DNA from 2 places in the Ureibacillus sp. FSL K6-0165 genome. Region 1 is predicted to be linked to the other one. Evidence: a T-box and tRNA genes for the amino acid it is inferred to sense, from the RefSeq annotation. Region 1 holds a T-box; the other holds one or more tRNA genes.
The links. A T-box is a leader RNA that pairs with one kind of tRNA and senses whether it is charged. The one in region 1 lies ahead of NST00_RS09130 (valine--tRNA ligase), so its partner is inferred to be a tRNA-Val.

Region 1 (4,416 bases):
AGTAGGCGCATTGTATTGTCAAGCACATACGCAAGTACGGAGCGAGTTGTAAGTTTTGCCGCTTCATCGTCTCCATATAGTGGAAGCTTCGCCATTTCAATATACCATGAACAGAAGTCATCCCAAATGAAGTTGTACAATTCACGCCCAACTTCACCGAACTCATAACGTTCAGCTAAGTCTGTTACTTTTTCAATCGTTTCATTTAATCGTGTCAAAATCCATTTATCGCTAACACTCAATTCACCGGATAAATCAATTTCTTCGTATTTTAAACCGTTCATATTCATGAGTGCAAAGCGAGATGCATTCCAAATTTTATTTGCAAAATTCCAAATCGCTTCGACTTTTTCATTCGTATAACGTAAGTCTTGACCTGGTGTAGAGCCAGTTGCTAAGAAGTAGCGTAGAGAGTCTGCACCGTACTGGTCAATCACATCCATTGGGTCTACACCGTTTCCAAGGGACTTACTCATTTTACGTCCTTCCCCGTCACGAACCAAACCGTGGATGAGCACATCTTTGAATGGTCGTTTGCCGGTAAATTCAATACCTTGGAAAATCATGCGGGATACCCAGAAGAAGATGATGTCATAACCTGTAACAAGCGTATTTGTTGGATAATAGCGTTGATATAATTCATGATTTGTATCCGGCCAACCCATTGTTGAGAACGGCCATAATGCACTAGAGAACCACGTATCTAATACGTCCGGATCTTGCGTCCAATTTTCCGCATCTTTAGGTGGTTCTTTTCCAACATAAATTTCACCCGTTTCATTATGATACCAAGCAGGAATTTGATGGCCCCACCAAAGCTGACGAGAAATACACCAGTCTTTAATATTTTCCATCCAATGAATATACGTATTTTCAAAGCGTGGTGGAACAAAATTCACTTTATTTTCTTCATCTTGTTGAAGTTTCAATGCCGCTTCTGCAAGAGGCTTCATTTTTACGAACCATTGTTTAGATAAATAAGGCTCAACTATTGCCCCAGAACGCTCAGAGTGTCCAACGGAATGCGTATGTTCCTCAATTTTTATTAAGTAGCCTTGTTGTTTTAAGTCTTCCACAATTTGCTTGCGGCATTCAAATCGGTCTATACCTTGATATTTGCCAGCATTTTCGTTCATTGTACCGTCTTCATTCATTACTAAAATTCGTTCTAAATTGTGACGGTTTCCTACTTCAAAGTCATTTGGATCATGGGCTGGTGTAATTTTCACAACACCTGTACCAAATTCCATATCCACATATTCATCTGCTACGATTGGAATTTCACGATTGACAAGCGGTAAGATTACTGTTTTGCCGATGTACTGTTTATAACGTTCATCTTCAGGATGAACAGCTACAGCAGTATCCCCAAGCATTGTTTCAGGTCGTGTAGTAGCAACTTCCAAATAACCAGAGCCGTCCGCAAGCGGATATTTCATATGATAGAAGGCACCAGGGATTTCTTTATAGATTACTTCGATATCAGATAAAGCAGTTTTTGCTTCCGGGTCCCAGTTGATGATACGTTCGCCTCGATAAATGTATCCTTTTTCATAAAGACGTACGAACACTTCTTTTACAGCATCAGATAAACCTTCATCCAATGTGAAACGCTCTTTTGTATAGTCCAATGACAATCCTAATTTTGCCCATTGTTCACGAATATGGCTAGCATATTCTTCCTTCCATTCCCACGTTTTTTCAAGAAATTTTTCACGACCCAAATCGTAGCGACTTTTTCCTTCTTCACGCAACTTCGCTTCTACTTTTGCTTGTGTTGCAATTCCAGCATGGTCCATACCTGGAAGCCATAATGCATCATATCCTTGCATCCGTTTCATGCGAATAATAATATCTTGCAATGTTGTATCCCAAGCGTGACCAAGATGCAGTTTTCCTGTTACGTTTGGTGGTGGAATAACAATGGAATATGGTTTTTTGTCACTATTTGGATCTGCTTCGAAAAATTTCCCTTCTAGCCACCATTTATAACGACCTTGTTCAACTGAATTTGGATCGTACTTAGTTGGCATTGTCACGTTTTCTGACATGAATGTTCCTCCTTTAGTTGATTGATTTTTGGCAAAATAAAAAAACTCCTTATCCCAAAAAGGACGAAGGAGTTTCGCGGTACCACCTTTTTTCCATTTAGACAATAAATGTCTAAATAGCGCTCATTTCGATAACGGTGTTCAACCGACTTTTACTACTTCAATTTCATAAAAGTTGCTCCATGGCTACCTTCAAATGCGTGCATGCGGAAACTTTTCAGCTACCGTTTCCTCTCTTTAGCATGCAACATCATTTTACTCTTCCAATTCATCGCATCATGTGTATTCAACTGCTTAAATCATTGTATAAAATTTAGCAGCAGTTTTCAAGTTTGAAGGAAATGAAAGGAGTGATTTCCATGTCATTATTCCACAAAAGACGAAAAAGTTATAATCCTTGGTTATTACCACCTTGGCTTCGAAAAATACGTTTTTTTGCAAAAAGCATTTGTATCCCAATTACAGTTTTTCAAGCTATTCGCGTCGTTTTTATTCCTACGACAGGTGATGTATTACTGCTGTTTCTACTTGCCCTCATTTCATGGTTGTTATGGACGGATATTATCTAAATTTCAATACGCTATAATTTTCAGAAAGCTCATTATAGAAGTCATCTGAATCAGAAGGAAGCTTAAACTTTTCATCAATGAATAGTTTACTAGATGATTCATTAACTAATTTTACTTCTTCCGTTTCTTTTCGAATTTTTTTTGCTTCTTCCACAAAGTTATATTCTTCAGGTGGTTCTACGGAAATGGACGGATTTTCATGTAGAGTAAATTCATCAGAATCCTGTAATCGTTGATTTTCATTCATTTTCGACGAATGGTCAGTAGTTTCAATCGTTCTTTGGGTTGTTTGTTGCAATGGTTCATTTACTAGTGGATGTTCTAATGTAGATGGCGGCTGGTCAGTTTTGGCTCTTTCTAATACTTCTCCTGTATTAGCCGCCACAACGGCTACTCGTTCAGCTACCTTCTCTTCAGATTCTACTTGGAATAATGCACCTACTACCGGTTCATCAAATGTGCATTTTACTTCCCATTTAAACGTACAGCTTGAGCCATCATATACAAAAAAGGATATATCATCAACAAGCAATTCTGGTCGACAATCTTTTGCAACTTTCTCACGAGGTAAATCAACTTCTAAAGGCAATGCGTATTCAAAGTAACCTTCATCACCTTTTAAATCTAAATGTTCAATTAACGTACCTTCGCTATAATCTGGCTTTATTTTTGGATTAAACTTCACTGTTGCTTTAATATGATAAATGCCTGTTAAACGAAGAGATTCTTCTAATTCTGTTTGTTGCCAACGCGGGATGACTTGGACCGAAACAACTTCTTCTACAATCCCATAAGCTTCTGGAAAAATAAATTGCGTCATCATTTCCCAATTGATTTTTGCCATATGTTTCCCTCCCGTAATACTCTATGCCCGAGAATCGGAAGTATGATTAAAGAATTAAAAATCCCTCATTACTTTTTAAAAATAAAAAAGAGTGTCTTTTCCTTATCAACGGAAAAGACACTCTAATTATTATCGAGCTAATTTTGCAAATACTTTGTGGAATGCATCTACCGTTTTTGCGATATGTTCTTCCGTATGTGCAGTTGAAATAAACAATCCTTCAAATTGGGAAGGTGGTAAGTATATTCCTTCTTCTAGCATGAGTCGATAGAATTCAGCAAATAATGTTAAATCGGAAGTTTGGGCAGATTTAAAATCAACTACATCTTCATTTGTTAAGAATAATCCAATCATACTTCCCGCGCGATTTATTGTATGCGGAATGTTATATTTTGTTGCGGCTTCACGAATTCCAGCTTCCAATTGGTCACCTAATTTTTTAAAGTAGTCATAAGATTCAGGTGTTAAACGGGATAATGTTTCAATTCCAGCAGTCATCGCGAGAGGGTTACCTGATAATGTTCCTGCTTGATACACTGGTCCACTTGGCGCAACCTTTTCCATGATTTCCCGCTTACCAGCATAAGCACCTACAGGAAGTCCGCCTCCCACAACTTTTCCAAGGCATGTTAAATCTGGATCAATGCCATAGTAACCTTGAGCGCAGTGATAATCGACGCGGAATCCTGTCATGACTTCATCAAAAATAAGCAATGCGCCATATTGTTTCGTAATTTCACGTAAACCTTCTAAAAATCCTGGTTTCGGTGGAACAACCCCCATGTTCCCTGCAACAGGTTCTACAATAACCGCGGCAATGTTATCACCTAATTTTTCAAATGTTGCTTTTACTGCTTCTAAATCATTATAAGGAACCGTTGTTGTATTTTTTGCAACGTCTGCAGGTACGCCAGGGCTGTCAGGTAAACCAAGTGTTGCAACACCTGATCCC
Region 2 (4,416 bases), 1.3 Mb from region 1:
CATATCTCTACGCATTTCACCGCTACACATGGAATTCCGCTTCCCTCTCCTGCACTCAAGTCTCCCAGTTTCCAATGACCCTCCCCGGTTAAGCCGGGGGCTTTCACATCAGACTTAAGAGACCGCCTGCGCGCGCTTTACGCCCAATAATTCCGGACAACGCTTGCCACCTACGTATTACCGCGGCTGCTGGCACGTAGTTAGCCGTGGCTTTCTAGTAAGGTACCGTCAAGGTGCAGCCAGTTACTACTGCACTTGTTCTTCCCTTACAACAGAGCTTTACGATCCGAAGACCTTCTTCGCTCACGCGGCGTTGCTCCATCAGGCTTTCGCCCATTGTGGAAGATTCCCTACTGCTGCCTCCCGTAGGAGTCTGGGCCGTGTCTCAGTCCCAGTGTGGCCGATCACCCTCTCAGGTCGGCTACGCATCGTCGCCTTGGTAGGCCGTTACCCCACCAACAAGCTAATGCGCCGCGGGCCCATCCTATAGTGATAGCAGAACCATCTTTCAACATCAAAGCATGCACTTTGATGTGTTATCCGGTATTAGCACGCGTTTCCGCGAGTTATCCCAGTCTATAGGGCAGGTTACCCACGTGTTACTCACCCGTCCGCCGCTAACCTCATGAAAGCTAGGCTTTCAATTGGTTCGCTCGACTTGCATGTATTAGGCACGCCGCCAGCGTTCGTCCTGAGCCAGGATCAAACTCTCCATAAAAGAAAATTTGATTTGCTCAAAAATTTAATGTCCGAATCTAGTTTGTTAACGAGGGTTAACAACTAGATAATTTATTGCATTAACGTTTTGTTGTTCAGTTTTCAAGGTTCATGGTGGAGCATAGCGGGATCGAACCGCTGACCTCCTGCGTGCAAGGCAGGCGCTCTCCCAGCTGAGCTAATGCCCCAATATAATGAATGGTCGGGAAGACAGGATTCGAACCTGCGACCCCTTGGTCCCAAACCAAGTGCTCTACCAAGCTGAGCTACTTCCCGAATTTATGGCGCGCCAGGCAGGAGTCGAACCCACAACCTTCTGATCCGTAGTCAGACGCTCTATCCAATTGAGCTACTGGCGCTAACTTCTATTTTACATGGTGCCGAGGACCGGAGTCGAACCGGTACGGTAGTCACCTACCGCAGGATTTTAAGTCCTGTGCGTCTGCCAATTCCGCCACCCCGGCATTATTGGAGCGGAAGACGGGGTTCGAACCCGCGACCCCCACCTTGGCAAGGTGGTGTTCTACCACTGAACTACTTCCGCAATTATATATATTTTAAATGATGCGGGTGGAGGGAGTCGAACCCCCACGCCGTGAGGCGCTAGATCCTAAGTCTAGTGCGTCTGCCAATTCCGCCACACCCGCAAAAAATGGTGAGCCATGAAGGACTTGAACCTTCGACCCTCTGATTAAAAGTCAGATGCTCTACCACTGAGCTAATGGCTCGAATAATGGTGCCGGCGAAAGGAATCGAACCCTCAACCTACTGATTACAAGTCAGTTGCTCTGCCAATTGAGCTACACCGGCATGATATGGTGGAGGATGACGGGATCGAACCGCCGACCCCCTGCTTGTAAGGCAGGTGCTCTCCCAGCTGAGCTAATCCTCCATATATTAGCCTAGCAACGTCCTACTCTCACAAGGGGAAGCCCCTTACTACCATCGGCGCTAAAGAGCTTAACTTCCGTGTTCGGTATGGGAACGGGTGTATCCTCTTTGCCATCGTCACTAGACTATTTGTTTTGAGACAAGAACTATTATATCACTTAATCAAAGAATTGCAAGTGTTTTTTTTAAATAATTTTTGTTCTCTCAAAACTGGATAACGACATTGAAATGATTGGTTAAGTCCTCGATCGATTAGTATCCGTCAGCTCCACACGTCACCGTGCTTCCACCTCGGACCTATCTACCTCATCGTCTTTGAGGGATCTTACTTGCTTATGCAATGGGAAATCTCATCTTGAGGGGGGCTTCATGCTTAGATGCTTTCAGCACTTATCCCGTCCACACATAGCTACCCAGCGGTGCCTTTGGCAAGACAACTGGTACACCAGCGGTGTGTCCATCCCGGTCCTCTCGTACTAAGGACAGCTCCTCTCAAATTTCCTACGCCCACGACGGATAGGGACCGAACTGTCTCACGACGTTCTGAACCCAGCTCGCGTACCGCTTTAATGGGCGAACAGCCCAACCCTTGGGACCGACTACAGCCCCAGGATGCGATGAGCCGACATCGAGGTGCCAAACCTCCCCGTCGATGTGGACTCTTGGGGGAGATAAGCCTGTTATCCCCGGGGTAGCTTTTATCCGTTGAGCGATGGCCCTTCCATGCGGAACCACCGGATCACTAAGCCCGTCTTTCGACCCTGCTCGACTTGTAGGTCTCGCAGTCAAGCTCCCTTATGCCTTTACACTCTGCGAATGATTTCCAACCATTCTGAGGGAACCTTTGGGCGCCTCCGTTACCTTTTAGGAGGCGACCGCCCCAGTCAAACTGTCCACCTGACACTGTCTCCCAAGCCGATCAGGCTTGCGGGTTAGAATTTCAGTACAACCAGGGTAGTATCCCAAGGGCGCCTCCAGGGAAGCTGGCGCTCCCCCTTCTACGGCTCCTACCTATCCTGTACAAGTTGCACCGAAATTCAATATCAGGTTACAGTAAAGCTCCACGGGGTCTTTCCGTCCTGTCGCGGGTAACCTGCATCTTCACAGGTACTATAATTTCACCGAGTCTCTCGTTGAGACAGTGCCCAGATCGTTACGCCTTTCGTGCGGGTCGGAACTTACCCGACAAGGAATTTCGCTACCTTAGGACCGTTATAGTTACGGCCGCCGTTTACTGGGGCTTCAATTCGGAGCTTCGCTTGCGCTAACTCCTCCTCTTAACCTTCCAGCACCGGGCAGGCGTCAGCCCCTATACTTCACCTTACGGTTTTGCAGAGACCTGTGTTTTTGCTAAACAGTCGCCTGGGCCTATTCACTGCGGCTCATCAGGGCTTGCACCCCAATGAGCACCCCTTCTCCCGAAGTTACGGGGTCATTTTGCCGAGTTCCTTAACGAGAGTTCTCTCGCTCACCTTAGGATTCTCTCCTCGACTACCTGTGTCGGTTTGCGGTACGGGCACCTCCCGCCTCGCTAGAGGCTTTTCTTGGCAGTGTGAAATCAGGAACTTCGCGCGTAACGCGCTCCCCATCACAGCTCAGCGTATTAGGAAGCGGATTTGCCTACTTCCACGCCTTGCTGCTTGGACACGCTCGACCAACGGCGTGCATTCCCTATCCTCCTGCGTCCCCCCATCACTCAAACGGCGGGGAGGTGGTACAGGAATATCAACCTGTTGTCCATCGTCTACGCCTTTCGGCCTCGACTTAGGTCCCGACTAACCCTGAGCGGACGAGCCTTCCTCAGGAAACCTTAGTCATTCGGTGGATGGGATTCTCACCCATCTTTCGCTACTCATACCGGCATTCTCACTTCTAAGCGCTCCACCAGTCCTTCCGGTCTGACTTCGACGCACTTAGAACGCTCTCCTACCACTCGTGCAACGCACGAATCCACAGCTTCGGTGAATCGTTTAGCCCCGTTACATTTTCGGCGCAGCGTCACTCGACCAGTGAGCTATTACGCACTCTTTAAATGATGGCTGCTTCTAAGCCAACATCCTGGTTGTCTAAGCAACGCCACATCCTTTTCCACTTAACGATTACTTTGGGACCTTAGCTGGTGGTCTGGGCTGTTTCCCTTTTGACCACGGATCTTATCACTCGTAGTCTGACTCCCGTGTATAAATAGCTGGCATTCGGAGTTTGTCTGAATTCGGTAACCCGAGGTGGGCCCCTAGTCCAAACAGTGCTCTACCTCCAGTATTCTTCACACGAGGCTAGCCCTAAAGCTATTTCGGAGAGAACCAGCTATCTCCAAGTTCGATTGGAATTTCTCCGCTACCCACACCTCATCCCCGCACTTTTCAACGTGCGTGGGTTCGGGCCTCCAGTGAGTGTTACCTCACCTTCACCCTGGACATGGGTAGATCACCTGGTTTCGGGTCTACGACCACGTACTCAAAACGCCCTATTCAGACTCGCTTTCGCTGCGGCTCCGCATTTTCTGCTTAACCTTGCACGTAATCGTAACTCGCCGGTTCATTCTACAAAAGGCACGCCATCACCCGTTAACGGGCTCTGACTACTTGTAGGCACACGGTTTCAGGTTCTCTTTCACTCCCCTCCCGGGGTGCTTTTCACCTTTCCCTCACGGTACTGGTTCACTATCGGTCACTAGGGAGTATTTAGCCTTGGGAGATGGTCCTCCCGGATTCCGACGGAATTTCACGTGTTCCGCCGTACTCAGGATCCACTCAGGAGAGGATGGATTTTCGACTACAGGGCTTTTACCTTCTCTGGCCGTCCTTT

Region 2: it encodes a tRNA-Val, which carries the amino acid that the T-box ahead of NST00_RS09130 (valine--tRNA ligase) is inferred to sense. The anticodon was not compared.

Annotation. Positions count from the first base shown of each region.
Region 1 is NZ_JBBOQS010000001.1:1,821,458-1,825,873, reverse strand. It holds gene NST00_RS09130 (valine--tRNA ligase) at 1-2,051, opposite strand, end outside; T-box leader at 2,108-2,332, opposite strand; gene NST00_RS09125 (hypothetical protein) at 2,411-2,620, shown strand; gene NST00_RS09120 (hypothetical protein) at 2,613-3,464, opposite strand; gene hemL (glutamate-1-semialdehyde 2,1-aminomutase) at 3,594-4,416, opposite strand, start outside.
Region 2 is NZ_JBBOQS010000001.1:481,003-485,418, forward strand. It holds rRNA gene NST00_RS02360 (16S ribosomal RNA) at 1-718, opposite strand, end outside; tRNA gene NST00_RS02365 (tRNA-Ala) at 830-905, opposite strand; tRNA gene NST00_RS02370 (tRNA-Pro) at 917-993, opposite strand; tRNA gene NST00_RS02375 (tRNA-Arg) at 1,000-1,076, opposite strand; tRNA gene NST00_RS02380 (tRNA-Leu) at 1,093-1,181, opposite strand; tRNA gene NST00_RS02385 (tRNA-Gly) at 1,187-1,261, opposite strand; tRNA gene NST00_RS02390 (tRNA-Leu) at 1,283-1,364, opposite strand; tRNA gene NST00_RS02395 (tRNA-Lys) at 1,371-1,445, opposite strand; tRNA gene NST00_RS02400 (tRNA-Thr) at 1,452-1,527, opposite strand; tRNA gene NST00_RS02405 (tRNA-Val) at 1,534-1,609, opposite strand; rRNA gene rrf (5S ribosomal RNA) at 1,618-1,733, opposite strand; rRNA gene NST00_RS02415 (23S ribosomal RNA) at 1,841-4,416, opposite strand, start outside.